DNA from 3 places in the Catenulispora subtropica genome. Region 2 is predicted to be linked to each of the others. Evidence: riboswitches for the same ligand, from Rfam matches in the RefSeq annotation. Region 2 holds a riboswitch; each other region holds the start of a gene.

Region 1 (10,221 bases), on a different contig from region 2:
CCTCCTCGGGCAAGAAGGGCACCTCGGCCGCCCCGTCCACGAGCGCGTCCGCCCCCACCGACCAGAACCCGACGCACTGGGTGGTCAGCACCGCCATCGCGTATAAGAGCTCGGACGCTGCGCACAGCGCGGTGTCCGGCATGGGCAAGGTCGACCAGAACACCGTCGGCTGCGGCGGCCCCTCGGACCGCACCGCGATCGTCGGCGGCGGCATCGGCGAGATCGGCCCGTCCTGGGACGACTCGCAGGGTGTCTTCGTCTACGCCGACACCAAGACGAACACCTCGGTCGCGGTCGTCGCCCAGCGCCGCGGCCGCTACGTCGTGCTCACGTACACCCGCGGGGGTGCCAAGCCGCAAACGGGGTACTACGACTTGGAGGCCGGCCCGGACACCAGCAAGGCGGCCGACGCCGCCACGGAGGTCCTGGGCCAGCTGACGAACGCGGTCGTGAACCGCGACTGACCCGTGGACCGAGGCCGACCGGCCCCGGCGGGGAGGGCGTACCGGACCCGTCCGACGCGCCACGGAACGAGCGGAGCCACCAGCACCACCCACAGTCCAGCCGCCGACAGGTGAAGGCCACTGATTTCGGATGCGGTCCGGGAACGAGGATTTCCGCGAGTTCGTCAGCGCCCGCCAGGGCGCGCTCCGGCGAACCGCGTACCTGCTGTGCGGCGACTGGCACCAGGCGCAGGACCTGACCCAGCAGACGCTGGCCAAACTGTTCGTGGCCTGGTCGCGGGTCCGGGCCGTGGAGGCCGTCGACTCCTACGCGCGGCAGGTGCTCGTCCGCACCTACATCGACGAGTCCCGCAAGCGGCGCAACCACGAGGTGGCCACCGCCGACCTGCCGGACTCCGGCACCGAGGAGCCGGAGATCGAGACCCGGCTGGCCCTGATGGCGGCGCTCAAGCAGCTCTCCCCCCGGCAGCGGGCTGTCGTGGCGCTGCGGTTCTGGGACGATATGAGCGTGGAGGCCACGGCCGAGGCGCTCGGGATGAAGGCCAACACCGTGAAGTCGGACACGGCACGCGCCTTGGCGAAACTCAAAGGGCTGCTCGACTCGTCTCTACACCAGGCGGTCTGAGCGATGGGTGCGGAGCCGACGGAGGGAGGACACGGATGAGCGCGGTGGACGCCGCGGGCGAGAACGCCATGCGCAGCCTGATCGGCACCGCCTTCGCCGCGGACGAGCCCGGGCTGCCCGAGGTCGACGAGGTGATGGCGGCCGTCGAGGCGCTGGGCGAGGGCATCCGGCACCGGCAGCGGGTCCGGACCGGCATCGCGGCCGGCGCGCTGTGCGTCGCCGCGTTCGGCATGGTGGCCGGCATCGCGGCGGTGGCCCACTCGACACACTCGGGCGGGCCCGTGATGGTGGTGCCCGGCGGGAGCGGCGGGCCGGCGGCGCCGCCGATGACGGGCGAGGGCGGCGGGCGACTGGTCACGCCCGCACCGTAGGGGGCACGAGGCGGCGTCCGAGAGGAGGGCCGGTGCGGCGGCTGGGGACCTGGGCGACAGCAGCAGCCCTGCTCACGTGTGCGGCGTGCGGCACCCGGTTGCCGGATTCCGCGTTCTCGTCGCCGGTTCCCGACGCGCCGGCCCCGGTCTCCGGGGCCGCCGGCGATGTCGGCGTCACCGCGACCTCGATCAAGATCGGGATGATCGACTCGGTCGACTCCCTCCTCGGCCCGGACACCTTCTCCGGCCCGATGTACGGCGCACAGGCCTTCTTCAAGGCGCTCGACGCGGCGGGCGGGGTGAACGGCCGCCAGATCACCTTCGTGTCCTGCGATGACCAAGGTGTCGGCGGCACCGACGTCTCGTGTGCGCACAAGTTGATAGACGAGGACAAGGTATTCGCGTTCTCCGGTAACTCAGCGTTCGCATATGATGGCGCCGCTTATATATCGGCCAAGGGGGTGCCGGATATCGGCGGCGAACCGATCAGCAACGCCTACGATCGCTATCCACATCTTTACTCCATCTACGGCAGCGACTATCCGCGCGACGGAAAGACCATCGGATGGCAGGGCAAGCTCTACTCCTCCACCGAACCGGAGCACTATGCGAAAGTGACCCTTAAGGCTCATGTCGCCGGACTCGTCTCCTACAACCAAGCCGACTCCGCGCGCTACGCCGCCTACGAGGCCGAGGCGCTGCGAGCGGAGGGGTTCACGGTCGTCCCGGAGCAGTTGGACATCGCGCTGGCGGACTTCGACTCGGCGGCGCTGGACATGAAGAACAAGGGGGTCGACGTCGTCTTCGACACCATCGACACCGACGGGAACGCGCGGCTGTGCAAGGCGATCGACGCCGCCGGCGTGCCGATCGTGGCGAAGATGACGACGGTGCAGAGCTGGGACGCCACAGTCGCGGCGACCTACAAGGACGCGCCGAAGTGCCGGAACCTGTTGTACGCCGACTCCTCCGACCGGAACTACGAGGACACGTCGGTGCCCGCGGTGAAGGCGTTCCGCGACGCGATGGCGAAGTACTTCCCGGAGCGCGAGGGGAGGCTGTCGGAGTGGGAGATCGACGGATGGGCGTCGGCGCAGTGGCTGACGGACGCGGTGGCCTCGTGCGGCGCGAACGTGACGCGGGTGTGCGTCGAGAAGTTCATGAACTCGGGGCAGCCGTATGACGCGCGCGGGATGATCACCCCCGCGGCGTTCACCGTGAAGGCACCGACGGGGACGACGCACGCGTGCTTCAACGTCGCACAGTGGCAGGACTCCGCGAACGGCGGCCGCGGCGGCTGGGTGACGCGGGTGCCCGACATGGACACGAACTGCTACGACGTGCCGCAGGTCTCTTATTCGCCCTAGTTCGGGCCGCCGGGGCTCGGTCGCGGCCGCGTCAGATGGACGACCGGCCTGCCCTCTCCGTCGTCGAAGACCCTGACGCGCGCGCCGTAGTGCTCGGCGACGCGCTGCTCGGTGAGGACTTCGCGAGCAGAGCCGCGCGCGACGGCTTCGCCGCCGACGAGCAGGGTGAGTTCGTCGGCGTACTGCGCGGCCAGGCTGAGGTCGTGCAAGGTGCTGACGACGGTCAGGCCCTCGGTGGCGCGCAGTTCGTCGACGAGATCCAGGACCTGCTGTTGGTGGCCGAGGTCCAGGGCGGTGGTGGGCTCGTCGAGCAGGAGGATGCCGGCTTGCTGGGCCAGGGCGCGGGCCAGGACGACGCGCTGGCGCTCGCCGCCGGACATGGCGCCGAGCCGCCGGGCGGCGAACCCGGCCAGGTCCAGACGATGGAGTGCGCGCTCGGCGACGGCGCGATCGTCCCTGCTCTCGACGCCGAGGTAACCCAGGTGCGGGGTCCGGCCAAGGCGCACGTACTCTCCGACGGTCATGTCGCCGGGCAACTGCGGCTGCTGGGGGACGTAGGCGAGGAGCCGGGCGCGGTGCTTCGCGGCGAGCCGGGCCACGTCCTGGCCGCCGACCTGGATCTCCCCCGCATACGGCAGGATCCCCGCGATCGCCCGCAACAGCGTGGACTTGCCCGCGCCGTTGGGCCCGAGGACGGCGTGCCAGGAACCGGCCGCCACCGCGAGGTCGACGCCGTGCAGGATCGGCTTGCGGTCCAACGCCACCCGCACCCCGGCCGCCTTGACCGCGCTCACCGGTCCCGCCCCCGTGTCGCCCGCAGGATCAGGATGAAGAACGGCGCCCCGACGAACGAGGTGACGACCCCGATCGGCAGCTCGGCCGGCGCCAGCGCGGTCCGCGCCAGCAGATCGGCCAGCACCAGGAACGCCCCGCCGACGAGCAGGCTCATCGGGAGCAGCAGCCGGTGTCCCGGCCCGGCCACGCGGCGGACGACGTGCGGCACGACCAGGCCGACGAACCCGATGATGCCGCTGACCGCCACCGCGGTCGCCGTCGCCAGCGAGGCCGCGGCCAGGACGATCAACCGCACGCGCACCGGGTTCAGGCCGAGCGTGGCGGCCTCGTCGTCGCCGAGCGCGAGGACGTCGAGGTGGCGGGCGTGCAGCGTGACGATGAGGATGCTGATGACGGCGTACGGCACCGCGAGCCGCACCAGCCCCCAGTCCGCCGCGGTGAAGCTGCCGAACAACCAGGAGTACACCTGCTTCACGTCGGCGCTGCTGCTCTGCATCACGAACGCCTGCACCGACCCGACGAACGAACTCACCGCCACACCCGCGAGGATCAACGAGGCGGTGCCACCGCGCCCGACGAGCGTGCCGAGCACGTAGCTGGTGAGCACCCCGGCCAACCCGCCCACGAAGGCGGCCACCGGCACCGCCCCGACCCCGCCGAAGGTCTGCTCGGGCCCGCCGCCGTAGACGATGACCAGGGTCGCGGCCATCCCCGCGCCGGCGGAGGCACCGATGGTGCCGGAGTCGGACAACGGGTTGCGGAACACTCCCTGATAAGCCGCGCCGGCCTGCGCAAGCAGGGCGCCGACCAAGGTCGCGAGGACGACGCGGGGCAGCCGGATCTGGTCGAGGACGCCCTGCTGCACCGGAGTGAGGCCGGTGGAGAGGTGGACGAAGGGGAGCTTGTCGAGCAGCGCGGCGGCGGTGCCACCGACCGGGAGGCCGGCGGCACCGCCGAGACTGGCGACGAGGACGGAGAGGAGAAGGGCCGCGGTGGCGGCCATGAGCACGATCGCCGGGCGGGCGAGTTTGCGCGCAGGGACCACCCCGTCGTCGATCGCACCCGTCAGATCGGCTGCCGGCCCGCTCTCCCTGGAGATCTCGCCCGACACCACCCCCGCGGCTGTCGTAGCGAGCGTCCCTCCGGTCGTCCCTTCGCCCGGACCCGGCACCGCCGGGCCGGGCGAACCTCCGCGCCTCATCGCCGGGGTCTCAGCCCTGGGCCTTGTTCACCGCGTCGGAGACCTGCTGGACCAGGTCGGCCAGGCGCGGGCCCCAACGGGAGGCGATGTCGTCGTCGAGGCCGACGATGGTGCCCTTGGCGGCGTTCTTCACCGCCGGGACGGCGGACCAGCCGGGGCGGGCGGCGACCGCCGCGGAGGTCTGCTGGCAGCACTTGGTGTCGGCCAGGAAGACCAGGTCGGGCGCCGCGGTGACCAGGTACTCGTCGCTGAGCTGGGGGTAGCCGCCGCCGGTCTTGTCGGCGGCGTCGGCGACGTTGGCCAGGCCCAGCTGGGCGAAGACCGAGCCGATGAAGGTCTTCGAGGTGGCGCTGTAGTTCCCGGGGGTGCCGACCTCGTAGTAGTACTTCAGCGGCGTGGCGGGCTTCTTCGTGGCCGCGATCGCGCTGGTGATCTTCTGCTTCATGGCGGCGACTTCGGTGGCGGCCTTGTCCGCGTGGCCGGTCGCGGCGCCGAGGGCGGTGATCTGGCCGTAGGCGTCGTCCAGGCTGTTCGGCGCGTCGAACCACAGCACCGGCACGTTCAGCTTGCCCAGCTGCTCGACGATGTTCGAGGTGTCGGCGGCGACCACCACCAGATCCGGGTTGTACTTCGCGATCGCCTCGGCGTCCGGCTTGAAGCCGGACAGCGCGGTCTTCGGCGCGCTCGCGGGGTAGTTCGACTGGTCGTCGACCGCGACCACCTGGCTGTCCGCCCCGATCGCGAACAAGTCCTCGGTCGCCGACGGGGACAGGGACACGATCTTCTTGGGCTGCGCGGCCAGCTTCACCGCGCCGTTCTTGGCGGTGACGGTGGCCGGGAACGCCGCCGCGCTCGGCGAGGCCGAGGAAGAGGTCGAGGTCGAGGCCGTGCCCGACGCCGCGGGCGCCGACTTCGACGACGAACACCCGGCGGCCAGCAACGCCGAACCCGCTATGACACCCACGGCGACATGCCGCGCCACACTGTGCAGACGAGAATGCACGAGGTCAGCTCCTCCGGCTGATCCGCGGCCCCGCGCGACGCACGCCGGCCCTGGTGACCGTGATGCGCACAGCCGGACCGCCCCGAACCGCGAGGGCCGAACGTTGACACACCGCGTGAGGCGACCTGGCTCGCTCCCGGGGGAGCTCACAGTTGCGGGACAGCGCCGGATTCCCACCGGCTTCGCTGCACACGTTGTGGACGGCACGCCGCCGTCACCGCAGACGCTAGCAAGCACACGGGCCCGCGACTAACCCCGAACGGGGCGCGGGCCCGTGATCTGCACAACTCGAGGGCTGTCGAGGGCTGTCGCGGGCTGTCGAAGGCTGTCGCAGCCCCGGCGGCCGTGACCCCGCCGTTACGGCCAGACCGGCTTCCGCTTCTCCACGAAGGCCCGCACCCCCTCGGCCCGGTCCGCCGAGAACGCCGTCGCGCGCCACGCCCCGTCCTCGACGTCCAGTCCGGCCGCCAGCGGCAGATCCGCGCCGACCTTCAGCGCGTGCTTCGCGTTGCGCACGCCGATCGGCGAGTTCTTCGCGATCTGCTGCGCCAGCTCCAGCGCCGCCGCCCGCGCGGTGGACGCGCCGGCGACCCGCCGGTCGATCATCCCGAACCGGTCGGCCTCGTCGGCGTCGATCCGCCGCGCGGTGAAGATCAGGTCCGCGGCGCGGTTCATGCCCACCCGCCGCACCAGCGTCTGCGTTCCACCGCCGCCGGGGATGACGCCCACCGACACCTCCGGCAGGCCGAACACCGCACCGTCGTCGGCGACGATGAGGTCGCACCCCAGCGCCAGTTCGCAGCCGCCGCCGAGCGCGTAGCCGGACACCGCCGCGATCACCGGCATCGGCAGCGAGCCGAAGGCGGACCAGGTGCGCCGGAACGCCGGCCGGGTGGCGACCAGCTCGGCGTCGCTCATCTGGTTGCGTTCCTTCAGGTCCACGCCGACGCAGAACGCGTGGTTCTTCCCCTCGGCCGACGGCGCGGCCGACGAGACCACCACCGCGCGCACCGCCGGGTCGTCGGCCAGTTCCGGCGCCACGTCCCGGATCGCCGCGGCCATCCCGGTCGAGATCGCGTTCATCGCCTCGGCGCGGTTCAGCACGATCTCCGCGACCACGCCGTTGCCCTCGGCCGGGTGCCGCCGCAGGAGTACTCCGTTGTAATCCTTCTCCAGTGCCTCAGTCATGCCGCCCACAGTATGAGACAGCGATTTGAATCCAAAAGCGCAGATCAGAATCCGAAGGGCACGAACGGCGCGACATCGCTGACGAACGCCCGCGACGCCTGCGCCAGCGCCCCCGCCCGCAGCTCCTCGATCCGCCCGGCCCGGCCCAGCGCCCCGAGCGAGAACCCGCCGAGGTACGCGGCCCCGAGCTCGCGCGGCCCCAGGACCAGGTCCGCCGGATCCGTCGTCCGCGAGCACTCCGCGCCGTCGGCGTCCCCGCGGAGCCGCCACCGCCCGGTGTTCCACGGGCAGAACGGGTCGGAGAGCTCGAACACCACGTCCACCGCAGTGGCGTAACGCCGCGCGGCCAGGGCCCTGTCCACGTCCACGATCCGCACATAGAGCATGTCCTGCAGGCGCGGTACCGCCTGCCGGAAGTCGGCGAGCAGGAACGTCAGCGGGTCGTCGGCCGGCACCTCGGCCTGGACCTCGCTCGTCAGATCGAGGTCGCACAGGAATCGCCACATGGCGACGTAGGAAGCGAGGTCGCGCCCGTAGACGTCCTTGACCCTCACCTTGCACTCCGGCCGCGCCGGGTTGTTGTAGCCCTCCTTGACCCGGTACCGCGCGAAGCCGACGGTCGTCCCGTCGGCGTCCTCGGCCAGCACGCACCGCAGCGGCCCGGCGCCGTCCCGCGCGAACTCCCAGTCGGCCAGCGCCGCGTCGCGCCACCCGTCGCCGACCCGCGGCATCATGCCGGGCCGGCCCAGCCGGTTGGCCTCGACGACCTCCTGGCAGCGCTCGTATCCCTCCAGCGGATCCACCATCCGCATCCGGAACTTGTCACTGCCGGCCACCGCCGACAGCCCGTTGTCGCCGCGCGGGACGGTGAGGCTCAGGTGCTGGACGCCCAGCGCGTAGCCGAACCGTCCGTAGATGGCGGGCTCGGACGCGAGCAGGATGCCGACCGGCGCGTCCCCGCGCTCGTGCCACCCGTGCATCTGGTGCCGCATCATCGCCGTCAGGATGCCGCGCCGCCGGTGCGTGGCCTTCACCGTGATCATCGTCACGCCGCCGGCCGGCACCGTGACCCCGCCGGGCACCGTGAGTTCGAACGGGAAGTCACCGCCGGTGCTCACCAGCTCGTCGCCGTCGAACGCGGCCACCGACCGCTCCCGCGGCAGCAGACCCTGCCACAGGTCGTGGGCCTCCTGCGGCGGGTTCTCGTGGAACCCGAAGTCCAGCTGCGCGGCGAAGGCGGGCGCCTCCTCGTCGGTGAAGGGGCGGACCGGGTAGGAAGGGGCATCGGAGCTCATAATCCATGGCTAACACCGCATCGCCGCACATGCGAGCCAATATTCACCGCGCACGCCCCTCCCGCGCCCCCCGAGCCCGGACGCAAGCTCCTCACAAGGCGGCAGCATGGGAGGCTGATGCCATGCAGGATTCCGATCCGATCCGCCTTCCCGGCCCGTGGACCCACCGGGACATCACGGCCAACGGCGCCCGCTTCCACGTCGCCGAAATGGGCGAAGGCCCCCTGGTCCTGTTCCTGCACGGCTTCCCGGAGTTCTGGTGGTCCTGGCGCCACCAGCTCCCGGCGGTGGCCGACGCCGGCTTCCGCGCGGTCGCGATGGACCTGCGCGGCTACGGCGGCAGCGACAAGACCCCCCGCGGCTACGACCCGCTGACCCTGACCATGGACGTCACCGGCGTCATCCGCGCCCTCGGCCAGTCCAACGCCACCTTGGTCGGCCACGGCTGGGGCGCCTTCCTGGGCTGGACCGCCGCCGTCTTCCGCCCGGCCGCGGTGAACCGGCTCGCCATCACCGGATCGGCCCATCCCCGCCGCCTGCGCCAGGCCCTGCTGACCGACCCGAAGCAGATCGCGGCGGCCCGGTTCATGTGGTCGGCACAGCGCCCCTGGGCTCCGGAGAAGGCACTCACGCGCGACGCGGCGATGCTGGTCGAGCAACTGCTCGCCGAGTGGGGCGCCACGGGCTGGCCGGAGCTGGACGTCGCTCAGCGCTACCGCGAGGCGATGCTCGTGCCGGGCGCGGCGCACTCGTCGTTGGAGTACTACCGGTGGCTCATCCGGTCACTGGTCCGTCCGGACGGCATGCGCTACGCGCAGCGGATGCGGACGGAGGTGCGGGTGCCGGTGCTGCATCTGCAGGGCGAGTTGGACAGCGCCTTGCTGCCGCATGTCGCGCGGGGATCGGGGCGCTATGTGACGGCGGCTTACCGGTGGCGGTTGTTGGAGGGGATCGGGCACTTTCCGCATGAGGAGGCGCCGATGCGTTTCACCAACGAGCTTGTGGACTGGCTGAAGAGCTGAGGCGCTAAGGCTTCGAAGAGGTCTTGACGTAGAGCAGCACCGCACATCCGATGGCCATGGCCGGGGCCAAGAACCAAGTCTCCACCCTGTTCCCCGTCCGCTGGATGATCGGTATCCCGGTCCGGAACGTGAACGGCCAGAACAACCGGCACCCGTGATCGGTCAGGCAGTCGCCCGCCAGGTGGGTCAACGCCCCGAGTCCCATCGCGAAGGGCAGCCAGGACGGGGCGCTGGCGATCCACCGGTCCATCAGCACCGTGCCGCCGCCGGCCAGCAGGACGCAGGGGCCGTAGGCGTCCAGCTTCTCCCCGGGAGGGCACAGGTTCAGCGCCCGTACGGCCAGCACCAGCATGAAGAACACCAGGGAGAGCGTGAAGTAGCGTCCCAGATACTTCTCGCCCGCCCACGTGCCATAGGCGACGCCGGCGACGAAGGCCAGGGAGTGGGTGGCGTGTCGGTGGCCGCCGCTGATCTTGGACACGCCCTTCGTGAGCGTGTGGGTGATCGGGCCCATCGAGTGGGCGATGGTGCCGTTCGGGTGGTCGATGTCGGGCAGCAGGGCGGCGCCGGCGGTGATGAAGGTCCCGAAGATCAGGTCCTTGGCCTGGATGTGGGCGGTGGAACCGTGCATGGCCGGATAGGCCAGCACGCTCATCGGCAGAGTGGTCGCCGCCGCCGCCCAGGCGAGTCCGCCGCTGGTCGCGTGTGAGTGCCCGAGCATGGCCGGTCCGCCCCCCTGCATTCCTGTGCGAGTACTGGCATGAACGTACCAGGAAGGGGCGACGAACTCCCCGGTCGGCAGAGCCCTGACGACCGCCGTCCCGCCGTCAGATGGCGCAGGCCTGTGTGTTGACCGGTGCGTCGGTCGCAGCGCCGGTCTGTGCGTCGCC
Region 2 (10,221 bases):
GTTCCCCGGTCGAGGCGTCGCGCGGCACCGGCGCCCACTCCGGCCGCACCGGCAGCCGCGGCGTGCGGCCGTCCGGCGACCCCGGCCGCAGGTCCAGTGACGCCCGCGCCCCGATCAGCGCCCGGCGCGCGTCGTTGTACCGCGGCGAGAGCAGCGTCGCCAAAGGCACATCGGACCCATCGCCGTACCAGGCCTCCCGGTCGGCGAAGGCCAGCTTCGCGCCCTCGACGACACGGTGCACGAACTCCACCGTGCCCGGTATGAGCTCCTGTCCCTGCAACAACGCCAACTGCTGGAGCAGCACCGGTCCCTGCCCCCACGGCCCCGTTTTGAACACCGTGTGTCCGGCGAACTCATAGCCGACCGGCTCTTCGTAGGAGGGCCGCCACGCCGCCATGTCGGCACCCGTGATCACTCCTGCGTGATCGGCGCCGGACGAGTCCCGCCACGCCGTCCGCGCGAACGCGTCGACCGCCTCGGCGACGAAGCCCTCGCTCCACGCCGCCAGGGCGGCGTCGATCCGCGCCTCCCGCGATGCGCCGGGCGCGTCCGCAAGCCTCTGATACGTCGCCGCGAGCACCGGATTCCGGAACACCGACCCCGCCTCCGGGGCCGCGCCGCCCGCCAGATAGACCTCGGCCGAGGTGGACCAGTGCTCCCGGAACATCGGCGCGATGTCGGCTATGCACTGCGCCAGCGCGGGTGTCACCGGATACCCGTCGCGCGCGTATCCGATGGCGTACGCCAACACGTCCGCCAGCTCCATCGTCCCGTGGTCCCGCAACAGCGTCAGCCACGCCGGCACCGCACCGGGCACCGCCGCGGCCAGCAACCCCGATCCCGGTACCAGGTCCAGCCCCAGCGACCGGAAGTGCTCCACACTCGCCCCGGCCGGCGCCACACCCTGCCCGCACAGCACTGTGGGACGCGGGTCACCGGCCCGCGCGAACAGCACCGGCAGATCGCCGCCGGCCCCGTTCTGGTGCGGCTCCACGACCTGCAGCACGAATCCGGCGGCCACCACCGCGTCGAACGCGTTGCCCCCACGTTCCAGCACCGCCATCCCGCTGGAGGACGCCAGCCAGTGCGTGCTGGAGACCATCCCGTAGGTGCCCTTCAGCTCCGGACGCGTGGTGAACATCGGATCCGTGGTCATAGCCCCACCCTCCTGTCGGGAATGACCTCACCCTACGCGCGGGCAGCTCGGGGGCGGAGTGCGTCGGACAGCAAAGCGGCCACACGCGACGCCTCCTCCGGTGCCGACGCCCGGACCGCCGCCACCGTCGCGACGACCAGTGCGTGCAGATCGTCGACGGTCACATCGGTGCGCACCGCTCCGGCCTTCTGCGCTCGCCGCAGCAGCTCGCCGAGCGCCTCCTTGAGCACCGAGGACACCTTCCGCGTCGCGGCCATCACATCGACCCCGTGCCGTCCCAGGGCGTCGGCCAGATCCATCTTGTTCTGCGCGTAGTCCGTCATGGACTCGAAGAACCCGAAGAACGCCGACCCCGGGTCCGCGGTGGCCAAAGCCTCCCGGACCTCGGCCAGCATCGCCTCCAGGCGTCCGACGAGCACCGCTTCCAGCAGTGCCTCCTTCGTCGGGAAGTGCCGGTGCACCGTCCCCGCGCCGACCCCCGCGCGCCGCGCGATCTCGTCGAGCGGAACCCCGGGTCCCTCCAGCGCGAAGGCCTCGTCGGCCGCGGCCAGGACCCGTTCGCGGTTGCGGCGCGCGTCGGCGCGCAGCGGGCGTTCGGCGGGCGCGGTCTCGGCGTTCACGGAGCTCAGCGTATCCCCCTCGACAACCGGGGCGCACGCCCCGTATCGTCCTCCCCGGGAAACGGGGCGCTCGCCCCACTTATCTCTCGACAAGGGGAATCCGCATGTCCGAGCCCGTCTCCAGCCCGGTCCGCAGCACCCGCGAGACCGTCGACCTGCTTCTGCGCACCATCACCGAGGGCACCCGTGACGACCTCGCCGACCTCTACGCCGAGGACGTCGTCATCAGCAACCCCTTCGCCCCCGACGGCGTGCCGAACGAGTCCCGCGGCAACGCCCAGCTGCGCGCCCGCATGAAGAGCTTCCAGCAGTACCTCGCCTACGACGCGGTCAAGGACGTGACCGTGCACGAGACCATCGATCCGCAGGTCGCGATCGTCGAGTTCACGCTGGTGGGCACCCTCGTGCCCACCAGCGAGCGGTTCGAGCTGCCGGCGATCAACGTGATCCGCGTCGTGGACGGCCTGATCACCGAGTCCCGCGACCACACCGACGGGGTGCGGGTGGCGGCGTTGTTCGCGCGGATCCAGGCCGTGGGCGGCTGAGCCGCCACAGCTCGGCCCAGTCCTGGGCGCTCAGGTCCTTCGGCAGCGCCCGGGCCGGGACCCGCCGGCCGCGCGTCCACTCCCGCACCTGCTCCGGGCGCAGGCGCCCGCTCCGGGCGAGCATCTCCCCCAGCCCGCGTCCCGGTGCCTGGAAGACCTGCCTCACGAAGTCCTGGTACGCGCCGCGGTCGTCCGCCGGGACCAGCGGCGCCGCCCGCCGGCGCATCGTCAGCAGTCCGCCGTCCACCGACGGCACCGGCCGGAACGCCGCCGCCGGGATCCGGCGGTCCAGCCCGAACTCGTACCACGGCCACCATGAGGCGGTCAGCAGGCTCGCCCCGCCGACCCCGGCCCGCCGCCGCGCGACCTCCCACTGCACGATCAGCACCCCGTGCCGCCAGCCCGGCTCGGCCATCAGCTTCCTGATGATCGAGGTGGTGAGGTGGAACGGGATGTTGCCGACGACGGTGTGCGGCGCGGCCGGGAACCGGTGGCGCAGCACGTCGGCCTGGACCACGGCGACGGCGTCGCCGAACCGCTCCCGCAGCCGGCGCACCCGCCGCGGGTCGATCTCCAGCGCCGTGACCGGCCGCCCGAGCCGGGCCAGCGCCGCGGTCAGCGCGCCGTCCCCGGCCCCGATCTCGACGATCGGCCCGGCGGTCTCGTCGCCGACGAGCCGTTGCACCGCCGCGACGAGGCCGCGGTCGGCGAGGAAGTTCTGTCCGAGTTCATGGCGTCCGCCGACCCGGTGGTGCTGCATGTGTTTCTCCGCGCGAGCTCGCATCGAAGCCGGGCAGCACAAGGAGGCCACACCGGCAGAGGACCCGGATGCGGCGGGGTTCGCGGATCAGTGGATCGACCGGCCCCGCCCTCAGGCGCGGGTCCGTGTGATCGCGGAGAAGCAACACATGGGCAGCGACACTAGCAGCGCCCCGGCGGCGGTTCCCGTCATTTTCCGCCGGGTCGCCCCTGACCGCTGCGGCCTACTCCCCTTCGAGGTCGCCTTCCAGTTCCAGGAACACCCGGCGCAGCCCGTCCAGGGTCTCCGCCTCCGGCTCGGCCCACAGACCGCGCTCGGCGGCCTCCAGCAGCCGTTCGGAGATCCCGCGCAGCGCCCACGGGTTCGAGCGCTCCATGAACGCGCGGTTGGTTTCGTCGAACACGTACGTCTGCGCCAGCTGCTCGTACATCCAGTCGTCCACGACCCCGGCGGTGGCGTCGTAGCCGAACAGGTAGTCGACGGTCGCGGCCAGCTCGAACGCGCCCTTGTAGCCGTGCCGCTGCATCGCCGCCACCCACCGCGGGTTCACGACCCGGGCGCGGAACACGCGGTGCGTCTCCTCGGCCAGCGTGCGGGTGCGCACCGCCTCCGGCACCGCCGAGTCGCCGACGTACGCCGCCGGGGACGCGCCGGTCAGCGCGCGCACCATCGCGACCATGCCGCCGTGGTACTGGAAGTAGTCGTCGGAGTCGACGATGTCGTGCTCGCGGTTGTCCTGGTTCTTCGCCGCCACCTGGATGCGCCGGAACGCGGACTCCATGTCCCCGCGGGCCTCGCGGCCGTCCAGCCCGCGGCCGTAGGCGTAGCCGCCCCAGACCGCGTACACCTCGGCGAGGTCGGCGTCGGTGCGCCAGTCGCGGGCGTCGATCAGCGGCAGCAGGCCGGCGCCGTAGGCCCCGGGCTTGGAGCCGAAGACCCGGGTGGTGGCGCGGCGGCGGTCGCCGTGCGCGGCGGTGTCGGCGTCGGCGTGGGCCCGCACGAAGTTCTCGGAAGCGGGCTCGTCCAGCTCCGCGACGGCCCGCACGGCGTCGTCGATGAGCGCGATGACGTGCGGGAACGCATCGCGGAAGAACCCTGAGATGCGGACCGTGACGTCGACGCGCGGCCGCCCGAGCTCGGCCGCCGGCACGACCTCGAAGCCGGTGACGCGGCGGGAGGCGTCGTCCCACACCGGCCGGCAGCCCAGCAGGTGCAGGATCTCGGCGATGTCGTCGCCCTGGGTCCGCATCGCCGAAGTGCCCCAGACGGTGAGGCCGACCGAGCGCGGGTAGTCGCCGGTGTCGGCGAGGTGCCGGGCCAGCAGCGACTCGGCCAGGGCCTGGCCGACGTCCCAGGCGTTGCGCGACGGGATGGCCTTGGGGTCGACGGAGTAGAAGTTGCGGCCGGTGGGCAGCACGCCGACCAGGCCGCGGGTCGGGGCGCCGGAGGGGCCGGCCGGGATGTAGCGGCCGTCGAGGGCGCGCAGCACGTTGGCGATCTCGTCGGTGGTGCGGGCCAGGCGCGGGACGAGTTCGGTCGCGGCGAAGCGCAGCACCCTGATGACGTCCGCGTCGCCGGCGCGCAGGACCTCGTCGCACACGCTCTCGGCGCGTGCGGAGTCCCAGTCGGTGGCGGCGAGCCCCTCGACGAGCCGCCGCGCCAGCGTCTCCAGCATGTCGACCGCGTCCGAAGCGGTCCGTGCGGGCGCCTGCGGCCCGGCCAGCTCGCTCAGCGACTCAGGGCTCTTCACCGGCGCGCCGGGCTCGGCCAGCAGGACCTGCTCGTCCAGGCCGACGAACGCCGCGAGCGCCTGCCGCAGTCCCGGCACCGCGCCGCTCACCCCGCCGAAGACCTGCTTCGCCCGCAGCACCGCCAACACGTCGGCGACCAGTTCCCCGCCTTCCGGCGCCCGGCCGAGGATGTGCAGCCCGTCGCGGATCTGCACGTCCTTGATCTCGCACAGGTAGCCGTCCAGGTGCAGCACGAACTCGTCGAAGTCGTCGTCGGCCGGCTGGCGCTCGACGTCGCCGTGCAGGAACGCCGCGAGGTCGTGGTGCAGCTGCGCGGCGCGGATCAGGGTCCAGATCTGCGCCCGCACCGCCGGGGCCTTGTCCGGGTCCAGCGCGGACACGGCGGCGTACTCGTCGAGCAGCTGCTCCAGCTTGGCCAGCTCGCCGTAGGTGTCGGCGCGCGCCATCGGCGGCATCAGGTGGTCGACGATGGTGGCGTGGCCGCGGCGCTTGGCCTGCGTGCCCTCGCCGGGGTCGTTGACGATGAACGGGTAGACCAGCGGCAGCTCGCCCAGGACCGCGTCCGGGGCGCACGACGCGGACAGGCCGAGGCCCTTGCCGGGCAGCCACTCCAGCGTGCCGTGCTTGCCGAGGTGCACGACGGCGTCCGCGCCGAACGCGTTCTCCAGCCAGCGGTAGGCGGCCAGGTAGTGGTGGCTCGGCGGCAGGTCGGGGTCGTGGTAGATGGCGATGGGGTTCTCGCCGAAGCCGCGCGGCGGCTGGATCATCAGCAGCACGTTCCCGAACTGGAGCGAGGCGAGCACGATGTCGTCCCCGTCGACGTAGAGCGAGCCGGGCGGCTCACCCCAGTGCCGGCGGATGCCCTCGCGCAGTTCGGCGGGCAAGCCCGCGAACCAGGACTCGTAATCGCCGAGCGGGACGCGGGCGGGGGCGGCCGCCAGCTGGTCCTCGGTGAGCCACTCGACGTCGTGGCCGCCCGCGGCGATGAGGCGGTGGATGAGCTCGTCGCCGTCCTCGGGGAAGTCGCCGACGGTGTAGCCGGCCGCGCGCAGGGCGGTGAGCAGGCGGACGGCGGAGGCAGGAGTGTCCAGGCCGACGGCGTTGCCGATGCGGGAATGCTTGGTCGGGTAGGAGGACAGGACCAGGGCGAGTTTCTTGTCGCTGTTGGGGATCGAGCGGAGTGCGGCATGGCGGAAGGCGATGCCCGCGAGCCGCCGGGCGCGCTCCTCGTCGGCGACGTAGACGGGGATGTCCGCCTCGCCCTTCTCCTTGAACGAGAAGGGGACGGCGATCAGGCGGCCGTCGAACTCCGGGATCGCGACCTGCATCGCCGCGTCCATCGGGGTGAGCGCGGCGTCGGAGTCCCGCCACGCCTCGCGGGAGGAGGTGAGACAGAGCCCTTGGATCACCGGGATGTCGAGGGCGGCCAGCGCTCCCACGTCCCAGGCGTCCTCGTCACCGCCGGCGCCGGCGTCGGCCGCGGTGGCCCCGCCGCCGGCCAGGACGGTGACGACCAGCGCGTCGCAGCGGCCGAGCAGCTCGACGAGGCCTTGGCCCGCGGCGTCGGACAGACCCCGCAGCGAGCCGCAGTAGACCGGCAGGGCGTTGGCGCCGCGGGCTTCGAGGGCGTCGGCGAGGGTGTCGACGAATCCTGTGTTGCCGGAGAGCTCGTGCGCGCGGTAGAAGACGATGCCGACGGTTGGGCGGCCGTCCCGGCTCGCCCGCTCGCCGTGCACCCCGAACTCGGGCATCGCCGTGGGCGCGTCGAATCCTTCGCCGCCGCCGAGCACCGTGTCGGTGAGGAAGTTCGCCAGCTGCGCCAGGTTCGCGGGACCGCCGGCGGTGAGGTAGTTCAGCGCGTCGGCCGCGACGCCGCCGGGCACGGTCGACAACGCCATCAGTTCGGCGTCCGGCACCGCCTCGCCGCCGAGGACGACGGCCGGAACCCCGCTGGCCGCGACCGCGTCGACCAGCCACTGCCACAGGCGGTGGCCGCCGAGCAGCCGCAGGACCGCGACGTCCGCGTCGCCGAGGAGCGGCGCGAGGCTGTCGGCATCCAGCCGGGCGGGATTCGCCGTGCGATAGGGGGCGCCGGACGCGTGGGCGGCCAGAAGCTCGGTGTCAGCGGTGGACAGCAGCAGAACGCGCGCGGGCATGCGGCGGCACTTCCTCTCGCGGAGTCCGCGCTCCGCCTCGGGCCGATGGTGACGGACGACAGGCAGTTCCTGACTCGCGGCCTTGAGGAGGACCGCTCACAGTTGCGGGACAGCGCCCGATTCGCACGGGCTTCCTGACTTCGTCGTCCGGGGGACAGTGTGCCAGATCGGCGGATCGGGGCTAGCCCCTGAATCGGCCGAGTCCCTTGGCGAGCCGCACCGCCGCGACGGCGGCCGCGCCGCCGACGGTCGCCGACAGCACCGACGCCCGCCGGATGTCGGCGACCCTCGGCGCGCGCCCCGAGCCCAGTACCGGCCGGTGTTCGACGACGTCGCCGTAGGTGTTGGTGCCGCCCAGGCGGACGCCGAGCGCGCCGGCGGCCGACGCCTCGCAGCGTCCGGCGTTCGGGCTGGGGTGGCGGGCGCCGTCGCGTCGCAGCGCCCTGAGGGCCTGGATGGGGCTGCCGCCGACGATCGGAGCCGCCGCGACCGTGACGGCGCCGGTGAACCGGGCCGGCAGGTAGTTCAGCACGTCGTCGAGCCGGGCCGCGGCCCAGCCGAAGTTCCGGTACCGCGCGTCGCGGTAGCCGACCATCGCGTCGAGCGTGTTCGACGCCCGGTACGCCAGCAGCCCCGGGATCCCCGCGACCGCGCCCCAGAACAGCGGGGCCACGACCGCGTCGGAGGTGTTCTCGGCGACCGATTCGACGACCGCGCGCGCGATCTGGTCGGCGTCCAGGCCCCGCGGGTCGCGGCCGCACAGGTGCGGCAGCCGTTCCCGGGCCGCCGCGAGGTCGCCCTCGGTCAGCGATCCGCCGATCAGCGCCGCCTCGCGCCGCAGCGACGTCCCGCCGAGTACGGTCCACGTCGCTGCGGCGGTCAGCGCCGTCCCGGCCCACGGGCGCCGCCCGAACCGCTCCCCCGCGACGCCCAACGCCGCGGCCCCCGCCACCAGAGTGCCCGCGTAGGCGGCACCCGCGACCCGCGAGTCCGCGTACATCACCTTCCGCAGCCCGGCGGCCACCCGGCCGAACCCGGCCACCGGATGCCCTCGCCGCGGGTCCGCGAAATACCAGTCCGCCGCGAAGCCGAGCGCGAGCCCCACGGCCCGGGAAGAAGATCGCATGCGCACAACCTATCGACGCCGCGCCATGGCCCGTCCTCAGGGAGCGACCGGCCGCTCCTCACCGCCGTGCCGTGACGGCTTCCGTGGCCGGACCGGTTACATTAACCCCGTGGGAACAGCTCTCCTGCTGCTGTCCGTCTACCTGGCCTGCGCGGTCGAGGCCGTGGAGGCTCTCACCATCGTGCTCGCCGCCGGCGTCACGCGCGGCTGGCGCCCGGCGCTGCAGGGCGTCGCGGCCGGGCTGCTCCTGCTCGGGGCCGTGGTCGCGGCCCTCGGGCCGGCGTTGACGGTGCTGCCGCTCAAGACGCTGCGGCTGGTGGTCGGCGGGCTGCTGCTGACCTTCGGGCTCCAGTGGCTGCGCAAAGCGATCCTGCGCGCGTCCGGTGACAAGGACCTGCGCGACGAGGCCGCGGCCTACCGCCGCCAGGTCGCCGCCGCCGCGCGGGTGACCAGCAGCAAGAAGCCGTTCGTCGACGACTGGTACGCCTTCACCTTGTCCTTCAAGGGTGTCGTCCTGGAGGGCCTGGAGGTCGCGTTCATCGCCCTCACCTTCGGCGCCAATCAGCACGGTGTCGCGCTCGCCGCGCTGGCCGCGGTCGCCGCCGTCCTCACCGTCGCGGCGGCGGGCGTCGTGCTGAAGGCCCCGCTGGCCCGCGTCCCGGAGAACACCATGAAGTTCGCGGTCGGTGTGATGCTCACCGGCTTCGGCATCTTCTGGGGCGCGGCGGGCGCCGGCGCGGAGTGGCCCGGCGGTGACGCCGCCCTCCCCGTCATCGTCGCCTATGTGCTGGCCGTCGCCGCCACCGCGGTCTGGGTCCTGCGCAGGAGGCGCGCGGTATGGGCCGGCTGAAAGCCTTCGCAGCCTTCTGGTACGAGTTCATCGTCGGCGACGATCCGATGGTCGCCGTCCTGATCATCGCCGCCCTGGCCGGCACCGCCGTCCTCAGCACCCGCACCACCGCGTGCTGGTGGCTGTTGCCGGTCGTCGTCACGCTGGCACTGGCCGCGACGCTGGCTCGGGCCGTCCGCCGGAAATAGCCCCGTAAGCCTCAGTGGCCGGTCACGCGGCGGAACGCCACGCGTCGGTGACGCAGCCTTCTTCGTACTGCCAGCGCCCGTCGCCCTCGCCCTCGATGAGGAAACGCTTCACCGCGGGGACGTCAGCGTGCTCCGGCACGTTCAGCGCGACCATGCCCAACTGGGCTATGCCCTCGCCCGTGACTCCGAACGGAGCGAGGGCCTCCAGCACCGCCCGACCGCTCTCGTCCTCGGGCCCGTCCCTGGCCGGGATGACCCGGATCGTGCAGTTCGCCGAGTAGCGGACCGCTTCCCGGACCCAGTGGACGCCGTCTTCGTCGGTCTCGAAGCGCACCACGTCGTCGACCGCGTAGCCCCGGACGAAGAACGGGACGTTGTCCAGCCGGGCCCGGTCGGTGCCGACGCGCACCGCCCAGACCCGCTCCGAACCGGCGGGCGGCCACCCGGACGCGTCCTGCTCCAACGCGAAGTCGACCTTCAACCGCTCGACGTGCGGAACGCTCGCCATATTCCTGCCAGCCACACCGCCAGCATCTCATCAGATCGGGATCAACGCTGATTCTGTTCCCAGAACGGCACCAGCACCGCGGTCAGCTCCTCCGGTCTCTCCTCGTTCGGCGTGTGCCCGGCACCGGTCATGAGCACGAACCGCACGCCGAGCCGCTCGGAGTATTCCCGCTGCACGTCCACCGGGATGAAGTCGTTCGTCCAGAACGTTTGTCAGAACCTTGTTAAAATCGGGGAGCGGGAAGGGTGGCGGTGGCGCCGGCTCCCTCACGCAGCCGGCGCCACCGCCGTTCGGCGGCGGGCCGGGACTCCGGGCCGCAGCACCCCGGGGGGTCTCAGCCCTGGGCGTCCGCCACCTCGACCCGCGTGCGGATCCGTGGGTCCGCCGCCGACCGGGACGCGATCAGGTCCCGCGGGCCCCCGTGCACCCGCCAGCCCTTCTCCTCCTCGTCCCAGCGGGCCAGCGCCCGGGCCGGGATCGTGACCGGGACGGTCGCGATCTCGCCCGGCGCGGCGAGGGTCGCGCCGAAGCCGACCAGACGCCGGGGGTCGGCCCCCGCGT
Region 3 (10,221 bases), on a different contig from region 2:
GCACTGGCCGTCTGCGCCGCGCTCAGCCTGGCGCTCGGCGCCCGGTCGATCCCGTTGCCCACTGTTCTCAGCGCTTTGTCGGGGGCCGGCCACGGACCCGACGCCGACGTCGTGACCGGCCTGCGGGTCCCGCGAACCCTCATCGGGATGTCCGTCGGCGGCGCGCTCGGCGTGGCCGGGGCCGTGGCGCAGGGCGTGACGCGGAACCCGCTGGCCTCACCGGCGACGTTGGGCGTGAACGCCGGCGCCGGGTTCGCGGTGGTGACGTCGATCTTCGTGTTCCACCTGGCACGGCCGGCGGAGTACGTGTGGTTCGCCCTGGCCGGCGCGGCCGCGGCCGCGCTCCTGGTGCACGTGCTGGCGCAGCGGCCCGGAGACGTCGACCCGGTGAGGCTCGCCCTGGGCGGCACCGTGCTGACGGCGGTGCTGGCCTCGTGGACCACCGCGCTGATGCTCGCCAGCCAGCGGACGCTCGACGAAGCGCGGTTCTGGCTCGCCGGATCGATCGGCGGCCGGGACGTCGCCGTGCTGGAACGCGTCCTCCCCTTCATCGTGACCGGCATGGTGCTGGCCGCGGTGGTCGCGCCGTCGCTGAACGCGTTGGCGTTGGGCGACGAGGCGGCCCACGCGCTGGGTGTACCGGTCGCCCGGATCCGGCAGCTCGGCGGGGCGTCCGTGGTACTGCTGGCCGCGGGGTCGGTGGCGGTGGCCGGGCCCGTGCCGTTCATCGGGCTCGCCGCACCGCACCTGGTCCGGCCGGCGGTGGGCACCGATCACCGACGGCTCATCCCCGCGTGCCTGATCGTCGGCGCGACGCTGCTCCTGGCCGCCGACGTACTGGGACGCCTGATAGCCCGGCCCTCGGAACTGGAGACGGGGATCGTGACGGCGTTCCTCGGCGCCCCGCTGCTGGCGGTGCTGGCCCGCAGGAGCGCCCGGTGACGAGCGCTCTGGTCGCGGCCCGGCGGCGGACGCTGGCCCTGTGCGGAGGCTGCGCCGCCCTGCTGGTGACGCTCGTCGGCATCGCGCTGAGCACGGGCCGGATGCCCATACCGTTCCTGGACGCGCTCCGTGCCCTGTTCGGCTTCGGCGATCCCGGGACCGTGCTGGTCGTCCAGCAGTTCCGCGCGCCGCGGGTGTTCGCCGCCCTGCTGGCCGGCGCCGCGCTGGCGGTCGCGGGCTCGATGACGCAGCGCCTGCTGCGGAACCCGCTCGCCTCGCCGGACGTCATCGGCGTCACCGGCGGCGCCTCCTGCGGGGCGGTCCTGGTGCTGGCGGCCGGCGATGTGCCGGCCGCGCTGACGCCGGCCGCCGCGGCGGCCGGCGGACTGGCCGTGGCGGCGCTGCTCGGCGCGTCGGCCTGGCGCTCGCGGGCGGCCGTGACGCGGCTGGTGCTGGTCGGCGTGGCGATCCAGCAGGGCCTGGCCGCCGTCGTGAACCTGATGATCGTCCGCTTCCCGCAGGAGCTGGCGAGCCAGGCGCTGCAGTGGACGTCCGGGTCGCTCTACGGACGCACCTGGACCGAAGTATGGGTCGCGGGCGGGGCGATCGCCGCGGTGGGATCCGTCAGCGTGCTGATGAACCGCCGGGTGGCGGTGCTCGACCTCGGCGACGAGTCGGCCGGCGGCCTCGGGCTCGACCCGCGGCGGACGCGGCTCGGACTGCTGCTGCTCGCGGTGGTGCTGGCGTCGCTGGCGGCGGCGCTGAGCGGGCCGATCGGCTTCGTGGCGCTGCTCGTGCCGCACCTGGTGCGCCGCCTCGCCGGGCCGCCGACGCCCGCCACCCTCGCCCTCACCGCGCTGACCGGAGCGGCGCTGCTGCTCGGCGCGGACTACATCGCCCTGAACCTGCTGCCGATCCACGGTCTGCCGGCCGGAGCGGTCACCGCGACGCTCGGCGCCCCTTGGCTGCTGTGGCTGTCCCTGCCCCACCGGCCCCCGGTCCCGGCTCGGCTACGCCGGGCCTTCGGACCGAGGTCGCGTAAGGGCCCGGGCATTCGGAACGAAGGAAGCTGACATGACCGCCCGCCTCGCCGCCCACGGCCTCGCCCTGCGCTATGCCGACCGCCTGGTCGTGCGCGACCTGGATCTGGAGATCCCGGCCGACGCCGTCACGGCGATCGTGGGGCCCAACGCCTGCGGCAAGTCGACGCTGCTGCGCGGTCTGGCCCGTCTGCTGGCTCCGGCCGCCGGGAGCGTGACGCTCGACGGCGCCGACATCCACCGGGTTCCCGCCAGAACGCTGGCCCGGTCGCTCGGCCTGCTGCCGCAACAGCCGGTCACACCGGAGGCGATCACCGTCGAGGCGCTGGTACGACTCGGGCGGCATCCGCACCAACGGGTGTTCAGTCCGTGGTCAAGAGCGGATCAGGAGGCTGTCGAGCGGGCACTGGAGCGGACCGGGGTCGGCGCGCTGCGCGACCGGCCGGTCGACCAGCTGTCCGGCGGGCAGCGGCAACGCGCCTGGATCGCACTGGCGCTGGCCCAGGACACCGAGCTGCTGCTGCTCGACGAGCCGACCACGTTCCTGGACCTGCGGCATCAGCTCGACGTGCTGGACCTGGTGGCCGACCTGCGCGCCGACGCCGGCCGCACCGTCGTCATGGTGGTGCACGACCTGGGCCAGGCCGCCCGCTACGCCGACCACCTCGTGGTGCTCCACGACGGTGCGCTGGCCGCCGCCGGGCCTCCGGCCGAGGTGCTCACCGCGGACCTCGTCGAGCGCGTGTTCGGCGTGCCGTGCCGTGTGGTCCCGGATCCGGAGACCGGCACACCGCTGGTCGTGCCCCTGGCGCGTCAGACCTCTGTATCCCTGCCAGCACCCGACCGACCGAGGAACCCATGATCAAGCACCGCCTGTCCGCCCTTCTGATCGCCGCGTCCCTGAGCACCGCGCTCGTCGCCGGGTGCGGCAGCAGCAGTTCCGGCACGACGCAGAACGCCGGCTCCGACACGTCTTCCGCCTCCCCCGCCTCCGACGCCCCGGCCGCCGCGTTCCCCCGCAGCGTCAAGCACGCGATGGGCACCGCCGAGATCAAGTCCCAGCCCAAACGGGTCGTGGTGCTGGACAGCGGGGAACTCGACGACGTCACCCTGCTCGGCATCACGCCGGTCGGCGCCGTCTCCCCGCACCTGAAGAGCGAAGGCGGCTTCCCGGCCTACCTGAAGAGCGAGATCGGCGGCACCGTCGACGTCGGCCCGATGACCGAGCCGAACCTGGAGCTCATCACCTCCCTGAAGCCGGATCTGATCCTGACCTCCAAGGTCCGGCACGAGAAGATCTACTCCAAGCTCAACGCCATCGCCCCGACGGTGATGGCCGAGACCACCGGCTTCCCATGGAAGGCGAACCTGGAGCTCTACGCACAGGCCCTCGGCAAGGAGAGCGAGGCCAAGGCCGCCGTGACGCGGTACGAGGCCCGGGCCGCGAAGCTCGGCGAAGCGATCAAGGCGAAGAACGGCGGCAAGCTGCCGACGGTGTCGGTGGTGCGGTTCGTCGCGGGACCGACCCGGCTGTATCAGAAGTCTTCGTTCAGCGGTGTCGTCCTGCGGGACGTGGGCCTGCCGCGGCCGGCGGCCGAGGACGTGGACCAGCTGATGCTGGAGGTCAGCCCCGAGCAGATCGGCAAGGCGGACGCCGACATCGTGTTCGTCACCACCTCCGACGACCCCTCGAAGACCAAGGAGACCGAGGTGCAGGGGACCGCGGTGTGGAAGGACCTGCCGGCGGTGAAGGAGAACCGGGTGTTCACCGTGCCGGACGAGACGTGGATGTCCGGGATCGGGGTGCAGGCCGCGGAGCAGATGCTGGGTGACATCGCGAAGGCGGCCGGGGTCGAGCTGCCGAAGTAGAGCCCAGATGTGGAGCGGGGGCGGTTTCTCGGTCAGCCGCTGATGTGGGTGTGGGCGGTACCCGCACCCACATTTCAGAGTTCGATAGCCGACAGAAACACGTCAGCAATCAGCGCGTGCCCCGCGAGGTTCGGATGGATCCGGTCATGCGACCAGTCCTCAGACCGCGTGCACCGCATCGCGTGATCGAAGACCCGCTGCGTCGCTATGTGCACCGCGTCGAACTCCTCAGCCAGACCCGCGACTGCGGCCGCGTAACGATCGCTGGTCGCGCGCTGTGGCTCCTCGCGGTCCGGCTCGATCACGTACGGGTCGGCGAGGATCAGGCGGCAGCCGGTCTCCTCGACGGCACGGCGCAGCAGTCCGCGCAGCGTCTCGACGAACTCGTCGAGCGGGACGGCGTTCTGCGGGTGGCCGTCGAACGCGCGCCAGACGTCGTTGATCCCGATCATCACCGACAGCCAGTCCGGACGCGGCGCCAACGCGTCGGTGTCCCACCGCTGGGCGAGGTGGCGCACGGTGTTCCCGCTGTTGCCGCGGTTGGTCCAGGTCAGCCGGACTTCCGGATGCCGGGCCGTCGTGAACGCCCGCAGCAGGCTGACATAGCCGTTCCCGTAGGGGGCGTTCTCCTCCCGGCGCCCGCAGTCCGTGATGCTGTCGCCGATGAGCAGGATGTGCTGACCGTCCTTGAACAACACGCGGGCCGCCTTCCGGAGTGCTGCGGGTATGGGCATCCGATCATGCCGGTATTTTCGTTCGGGCAGCAATCGGATCAAGGGAGGGGCACCCGTCATGAAGGCCGTCCAGTTCAGCGAGCCCGGCGGTACCGAGCACATCGCAGAGGTCGATGTTCCGACGCCGGAGCCCGCGCCGGGGCAGATCGCGATCGCGGTCCGCTACGCGGGCCTGAACTTCGTGGACGTCCTCGCCCGCCGCGGTGTGCCCGGCTACGCGACCGGCTGGCCGTATGTGCCGGGCATGGAAGTCGGCGGCGAGGTGGCGGCGGTCGGCGAGGGCGTCGACGGGTTCGCGGTCGGTGACGCGGTGGTGGCGTTCACGGTCGACGGCGGTGGTCTGGCCGAGACCGTGGTGGCCGAGGCCGGCCTGGCCGCGCGGGTGCCGGACGGGCTGGCCCTGGAGCGGGCCACCATCGTGCCGCTCACGTGGGCCACGGCCGTCGGGCTCGCCGACGCCGCTCATGTGTCCTCGAAGGACCGGGTCCTGGTCACCGGCGCCGGGGGCGGGGTCGGCGACGCGCTGGCGGCCGTGCTGAGCCTGCGCACTCCGCGTTGCGTCGTCGGCGGCACGAGCGCGAACTCCGCGGGCAGGCTGGCGGCGGTCTACCGTCCGGCGGTGCGGGACGCGGAGTTCGGCGCGGCGGCCCGCAAGGCCAACGACGACGAACTCTTCGACGTCGTGCTGGAGTCCATCGGCGGCGACGTGGCGTCGGCCTCGCTCGGGCTGCTCGCGCCGGGGGGCCGCTACGTCAGCTACGGCGCCGCGGCCGGTCAGCCCGACCCGGCCGCCCCGGCGCCGGCGGACCTGCGGCGCAACAACTGGACCACCGCCGGCTTCAGCATCATCAACCGGGCCCGCGCCGACGCGCGCGCCGTCGGGGCGCTCATCGCGGCGGTGTTCGCGCTCGCCGAGGCGGGCTCGGGATGGGAGCTCCCGGCGCCGCGGGTGGTCGCGTGGGACGAGGCGATCGACGCGCACATCGCGCAGGCCGAGAACCGCAGCCCGGGCAAGACCGTCGTCGCCGTCCGGGGTTCCTGAGCCGCTCCGAGGCCCGCCCGTCCACGGGAGAACCGGAACCGGGTCGTGGATGGGCGGACCTCGCACGATCAGGGATCGTGATCGCTGCGTGTCGGATCGCGACTTGCGGGGTCGCACCGGGCCGGATGGAGTGGAGCCATGTCTGTGATCCCCGAGTCGCACGCCGACCTGCTCGAGCGCCCCGTCTTCTGTCACCTGGCGACCATCCGCGCGGACGGGAACCCGCACGTGAACCCGATGTGGTTCCTGTGGGACGGCGAGTTCCTGTCGTTCACCACCTCGACCAAGCGTGCGAAGTACAAGGAGCTCAGCGAGCGCCCGAACGCCGCGGTGTCGATCAACGACCCGGACGCGCCGTACCGGTACCTGGAGTTGCGCGGCACCGTGGAACGGATCGAACCGGACACCGAGGGTGCCTTCTTCGCGGTGCTGGCGGACCGTTACTCGCTGCCGATGGACGGCCCCGTGGGCGACGCTCCGTACCGGGTGCGGATCTACCTGCGGCCGACGCACGCGACGTTCCAGTAGCAGCTCTCAGCACGCCCCGGTAGCCCTCTGACATACAGCATGTTGATTGTGAATTAGAGCCCGCCACAAGATATGGTGTCCGACGCAGCTGGTTCGGCCGTCCGCTCGCAGCACGGGCGGCGGCCGAGGCAAGAGGGAACCCGGTGCGAGTCCGGGACTGCCCCGCAGCGGTGAGTGGGAACGACCGCCGTCGTGCACACTGGGCCGGCGGCGCCTTCGGGCGCCGGCGCCGGCCTGGGAAGTGACGGCCAGTAGGTTCCGGGTCCGGGAGTCTCCGGTCCCCGGACGCCCGCGAGTCCGAAGACCTGCCAGCGGTGCCGCGCCCGGACATGGGGTGCGGCCGGTCCGAGGCCGCGCGGGACGGCTGACGGCGAAGGGCGCCGCGCTGCCGCGCGCCTTCTCGTCTCCTCGCGCACGGTCCGGATCGGGACCTACGACTGGCGAGGAGAGGGTTGTGACGGTCACGCAGGTCGGGATCGATGTCGATGCCGGCACGGGGTCGGGCGGGGCGGAGCCGGCGACGCCGCCTCCGGCGGGGACGGCGACGGTCTCCGAGCGGTCCCTGGAAGCGGCCGTCACGCGCTGGGCCGCCGGCCTCCCCGACGTCGACCCGGGCCGCGTCGCCCGCAAGACCTTCGCCGGCCTGCCCGCCGGCGCCGGCCCGGCCCAGGCCGCCGAGCTGGCCGTGCAGTGCGCGGCCGAGCTGATCGGCGAGGAGCCGCAGTACTCGAAGCTGGCGGCGCGGCTGCTGGCGGCGGTGATCGCGGACGAGGCCGCGGGGCAGGGCGCGGTGGCGTTCAGCGCGGCGATCGCCGTCGGGCATCGGGAGGGCCTGATCGGCGATCTCACCGCCGCCTTCGTCGCCGCGGAGGCCGAGCGGTTCGACGCCGCCATCGACGGGGACGGCGATCTCCGCTTCGAGTACTTCGGGCTGCGTACCGTCTACGACCGCTACCTGCTGCGGCACCCGGTCACCCGCCGGGTCATCGAGACGCCGCAGCACTTCCTGCTGCGGGTGGCCGCCGGGCTGTCGGAGCAGGCCGAGGAGGCGATCGGCTTCTACCGGCTGATGTCCTCGCTGGCCTACCTGCCCAGCTCCCCCACGCTGTTCAACTCGGGCACGCGGCACACCCAGATGTCGTCCTGCTATCTGGTCGACTCCCCGCGCGACGAGCTCGACTCCATCTACGCGCGCTACCACCAGGTGGCACGGCTGTCGAAGTTCGCCGGCGGGATCGGCATCGCCTTCTCGCGCGTGCGGGGGCGCGGCGCGCTGATCCGCAGCACCAACGGCCGCTCGAACGGGATCGTGCCGTTCCTGCGCACGCTGGACTCCTCGGTCGCCGCGGTCAACCAGGGCGGACGCCGCAAGGGCGCGGCGTGCGTCTACCTGGAGCCGTGGCACCCGGACATCGAGGAGTTCCTGCAGCTGCGGGACAACACCGGCGAGGACGCGCGCCGCACCCACAACCTGAACCTGGCGAACTGGATCCCGGACGAGTTCATGCGCCGGGTCGAGGCGGACGCGCTGTGGTCGCTGATGGACCCGGACCAGGTGCCGGAGCTGCCGGACCTGTGGGGCGAGGCGTTCGACGCCGCGTACCGCCGGGCCGAGGCCGAGGGCCGTTACGTCCGGCAGCTCCCGGCGCGCGAGCTCTACGGCAGGATGATGCGGACGCTGGCGCAGACCGGCAACGGGTGGATGACGTTCAAGGACGCCTCGAACCGGCTCTGCAACCAGACCGCGGAGCCGGGCCCCGGCGAGAGCCGGAACACGGTGCACCTGTCGAATCTGTGCACGGAGATCATCGAGGTGTCCTCGGACGCCGAGACCGCGGTGTGCAACCTGGGGTCGGTCAACCTGGCGGCGCACCTGACCGCGGACCGGTCGGCCGTGGACTGGGACCGGCTGCGGGACACGGTCCGCACGGCGGTGGTGTTCCTGGACCGCGTCATCGACATCAACTACTACCCGAGCGAGCAGACCGCGGCGTCGAACCCGCGGTGGCGGCCGGTCGGGCTGGGGCTGATGGGGCTGCAGGACGTGTTCTTCGCGCTGCGGCTGCCGTTCGACGACCCGCGGGCGCGCAAGCTTTCGACGCGGATCGCCGAGGAGATCTACCTGACGGCGCTGGAGACGTCGGCCGGGCTGGCCGAGCGGTTCGGCGCGCACCCGGCGTTCGACCGGACCCGGGCCGCCGGGGGCGCGCTGCAGCCGGACCTGTGGGGCTCGGCGACGTCCCCGGCGCTGGCCGCCCGGTGGAGCGCTCTGCGTTCCCGCGTGGCCGCGACCGGCCTGCGCAACTCGCTGCTGGTGGCGATCGCGCCGACCGCCACGATCGCCTCGATCGCGGGCTGCTACGAGTGCATCGAGCCGCAGGTGTCGAACCTGTTCAAGCGCGAGACGCTGTCCGGGGAGTTCCTGCAGATCAACAGCGCGCTGGTGAGCGAGCTGAAGGCGCTGGGGCTGTGGACGCCGGCGGTGCGGGACGCGATCAAGCGGGCCGAGGGGTCCGTGCAGGACATCGAGGCGCTGCCGGCGGAGCTGCGGACGCTGTACCGGACGGCGTGGGAGCTGCCGCAGCGGGCGCTGATCGACCTGGCTGCGGCGCGGGGGCCGTTCGTGGACCAGTCGCAGTCGCTGAACCTGTTCCTGGCGGCGCCGACGATCGGGAAGCTGTCGTCGATGTACATGTACGCGTGGAAGGCCGGGCTGAAGTCCACGTACTACCTCCGGTCGCGGCCGGCGACGCGGATCCAGCAGGCGACGGTGACCGTCGCCTCGGAAGAGGCCGTCGCCTGCTCGCTGGAGAACCCCGAAGCCTGCGAAGCCTGCCAGTAAAGGAAGCCTTTGATGCTGCTCGACCCCGGTCTGGACCTGACCTTGCGCCCGATGCGCTACCCGCGTTTCTTCGACCGCTTCCGTGACGCGATCAAGAACACGTGGACCGTGGAGGAGGTGGACCTGCACAGCGACCTCGCCGACCTGGACCGGCTCTCGGCGGCCGAGCGGCACCTGGTGTCGCGGCTGGTCGCCTTCTTCGCCACCGGCGACACGATCGTCGCGAACAACCTCGTGCTGAACCTGTATCAGCACGTGAACAGCCCCGAGGGGCGGTTGTACCTGTCGCGGCAGCTGTTCGAGGAGGCCGTTCATGTGCAGTTCTACCTGAACCTGCTCGACACCTATGTGCCCGACGAGGACGAGCGGGCGGCGGCGTTCGCGGCGGTGGAGAACATCCCGTCCATCCGGCGCAAGGCGGAGTTCTGCTTCCGCTGGATCGACTCGCTGGGTGCTCTGCAGCGGCTGGAGACGCGGGAGGACCGGCGGGCGTTCCTGCTGAACCTGATCTGCTTCGCGGCGTGCATCGAAGGGCTGTTCTTCTACGGCGCCTTCGCCTACGTGTACTTCCTGCGTTCGCGCGGGTTGCTGCACGGGCTCGCGTCCGGGACCAACTGGGTGTTCCGAGACGAGTCGATGCACATGGCGTTCGCGTTCGACGTCGTGGAGACGGTGCGCGCCGAGGAGCCGGACCTGTTCGACGAGGAGATGGCGCGGCAAGTGCGGCAGATGCTCGCCGAGGCGGTGGAGTGCGAGACGCAGTTCGCCGAGGACCTGCTCGGGGGTGGGCTCGGGGGCAGGAGCGGAGTGCCGGGGCTGCCGGTGGCGGACATGCGCGGGTATCTGGAGCACGTCGCCGACCGGCGGCTGGTGCAGCTGGGGCTGGAGCCGCTGTACGGCGCGGCGAACCCGCTGGCGTTCATGGAGCTGCAGGACGTGCAGGAGCTGTCGAACTTCTTCGAGCGGCGGGTCTCGGCGTACCAGGTCGCGGTCGCCGGTAGCGTCTCGTTCGACGACGACTTCTAGAAGGAAGGCCCGGGGATGCCGGTACGGCGCGTGGTGTCGCTGGTGCCGTCGCTGACCGAGGCGATCGCGGCGACGGCGCCGGAGCTGCTGGTCGGTGCGACCGACTGGTGCACGCATCCGGCGGACCTGGCGGTCGAGCGGATCCGCGGGACGAAGAACCCTGACGTCCCGCGGATCGTCGGGCTGCGGCCTGATCTG

Evidence for each region. A riboswitch is a leader RNA that binds a small molecule or an ion and turns the genes downstream of it on or off. The one in region 2 is predicted to bind cobalamin.
Region 1: it holds a riboswitch for cobalamin, as region 2 does, so the genes downstream of both, ABD466_RS06250 (ABC transporter substrate-binding protein) here and cobN (cobaltochelatase subunit CobN) in region 2, are expected to answer to the same signal.
Region 3: it holds a riboswitch for cobalamin, as region 2 does, so the genes downstream of both, ABD466_RS12090 (ribonucleoside-diphosphate reductase subunit alpha) here and cobN (cobaltochelatase subunit CobN) in region 2, are expected to answer to the same signal.

The regions. Positions count from the first base shown of each region.
Region 1 is NZ_BAAAQM010000005.1:28,468-38,688, forward strand. It holds gene ABD466_RS06220 (hypothetical protein) at 1-464, shown strand, start outside; gene ABD466_RS06225 (SigE family RNA polymerase sigma factor) at 595-1,089, shown strand; gene ABD466_RS06230 (hypothetical protein) at 1,125-1,460, shown strand; gene ABD466_RS06235 (ABC transporter substrate-binding protein) at 1,493-2,827, shown strand; gene ABD466_RS06240 (ABC transporter ATP-binding protein) at 2,824-3,621, opposite strand; gene ABD466_RS06245 (FecCD family ABC transporter permease) at 3,618-4,625, opposite strand; gene ABD466_RS06250 (ABC transporter substrate-binding protein) at 4,834-5,814, opposite strand; cobalamin riboswitch at 5,929-6,063, opposite strand; gene ABD466_RS06255 (enoyl-CoA hydratase/isomerase family protein) at 6,184-7,014, opposite strand; gene ABD466_RS06260 (GNAT family N-acetyltransferase) at 7,059-8,309, opposite strand; gene ABD466_RS06265 (alpha/beta fold hydrolase) at 8,432-9,331, shown strand; gene ABD466_RS06270 (metal-dependent hydrolase) at 9,336-10,052, opposite strand; gene ABD466_RS06275 (MarP family serine protease) at 10,159-10,221, opposite strand, start outside.
Region 2 is NZ_BAAAQM010000020.1:110,913-121,133, forward strand. It holds gene ABD466_RS19020 (gamma-glutamyltransferase family protein) at 1-1,156, opposite strand, end outside; gene ABD466_RS19025 (TetR/AcrR family transcriptional regulator) at 1,189-1,776, opposite strand; gene ABD466_RS19030 (nuclear transport factor 2 family protein) at 1,881-2,321, shown strand; gene erm (23S ribosomal RNA methyltransferase Erm) at 2,245-3,081, opposite strand; gene cobN (cobaltochelatase subunit CobN) at 3,305-6,988, opposite strand; cobalamin riboswitch at 7,033-7,171, opposite strand; gene ABD466_RS19045 (cobalamin biosynthesis protein) at 7,170-8,114, opposite strand; gene ABD466_RS19050 (COG4280 domain-containing protein) at 8,224-8,964, shown strand; gene ABD466_RS19055 (hypothetical protein) at 8,952-9,152, shown strand; gene ABD466_RS19060 (DUF4265 domain-containing protein) at 9,175-9,675, opposite strand; gene ABD466_RS19065 (alpha/beta fold hydrolase) at 9,702-9,836, opposite strand; gene ABD466_RS19070 (beta-glucosidase family protein) at 9,995-10,221, opposite strand, start outside.
Region 3 is NZ_BAAAQM010000011.1:60,714-70,934, reverse strand. It holds gene ABD466_RS12125 (FecCD family ABC transporter permease) at 1-942, shown strand, start outside; gene ABD466_RS12120 (FecCD family ABC transporter permease) at 939-2,015, shown strand; gene ABD466_RS12115 (ABC transporter ATP-binding protein) at 2,017-2,844, shown strand; gene ABD466_RS12110 (ABC transporter substrate-binding protein) at 2,841-3,851, shown strand; gene ABD466_RS12105 (SGNH/GDSL hydrolase family protein) at 3,926-4,585, opposite strand; gene ABD466_RS12100 (quinone oxidoreductase family protein) at 4,644-5,627, shown strand; gene ABD466_RS12095 (PPOX class F420-dependent oxidoreductase) at 5,766-6,155, shown strand; cobalamin riboswitch at 6,228-6,482, shown strand; gene ABD466_RS12090 (ribonucleoside-diphosphate reductase subunit alpha) at 6,610-8,997, shown strand; gene ABD466_RS12085 (ribonucleotide-diphosphate reductase subunit beta) at 9,010-10,023, shown strand; gene ABD466_RS12080 (helical backbone metal receptor) at 10,039-10,221, shown strand, end outside.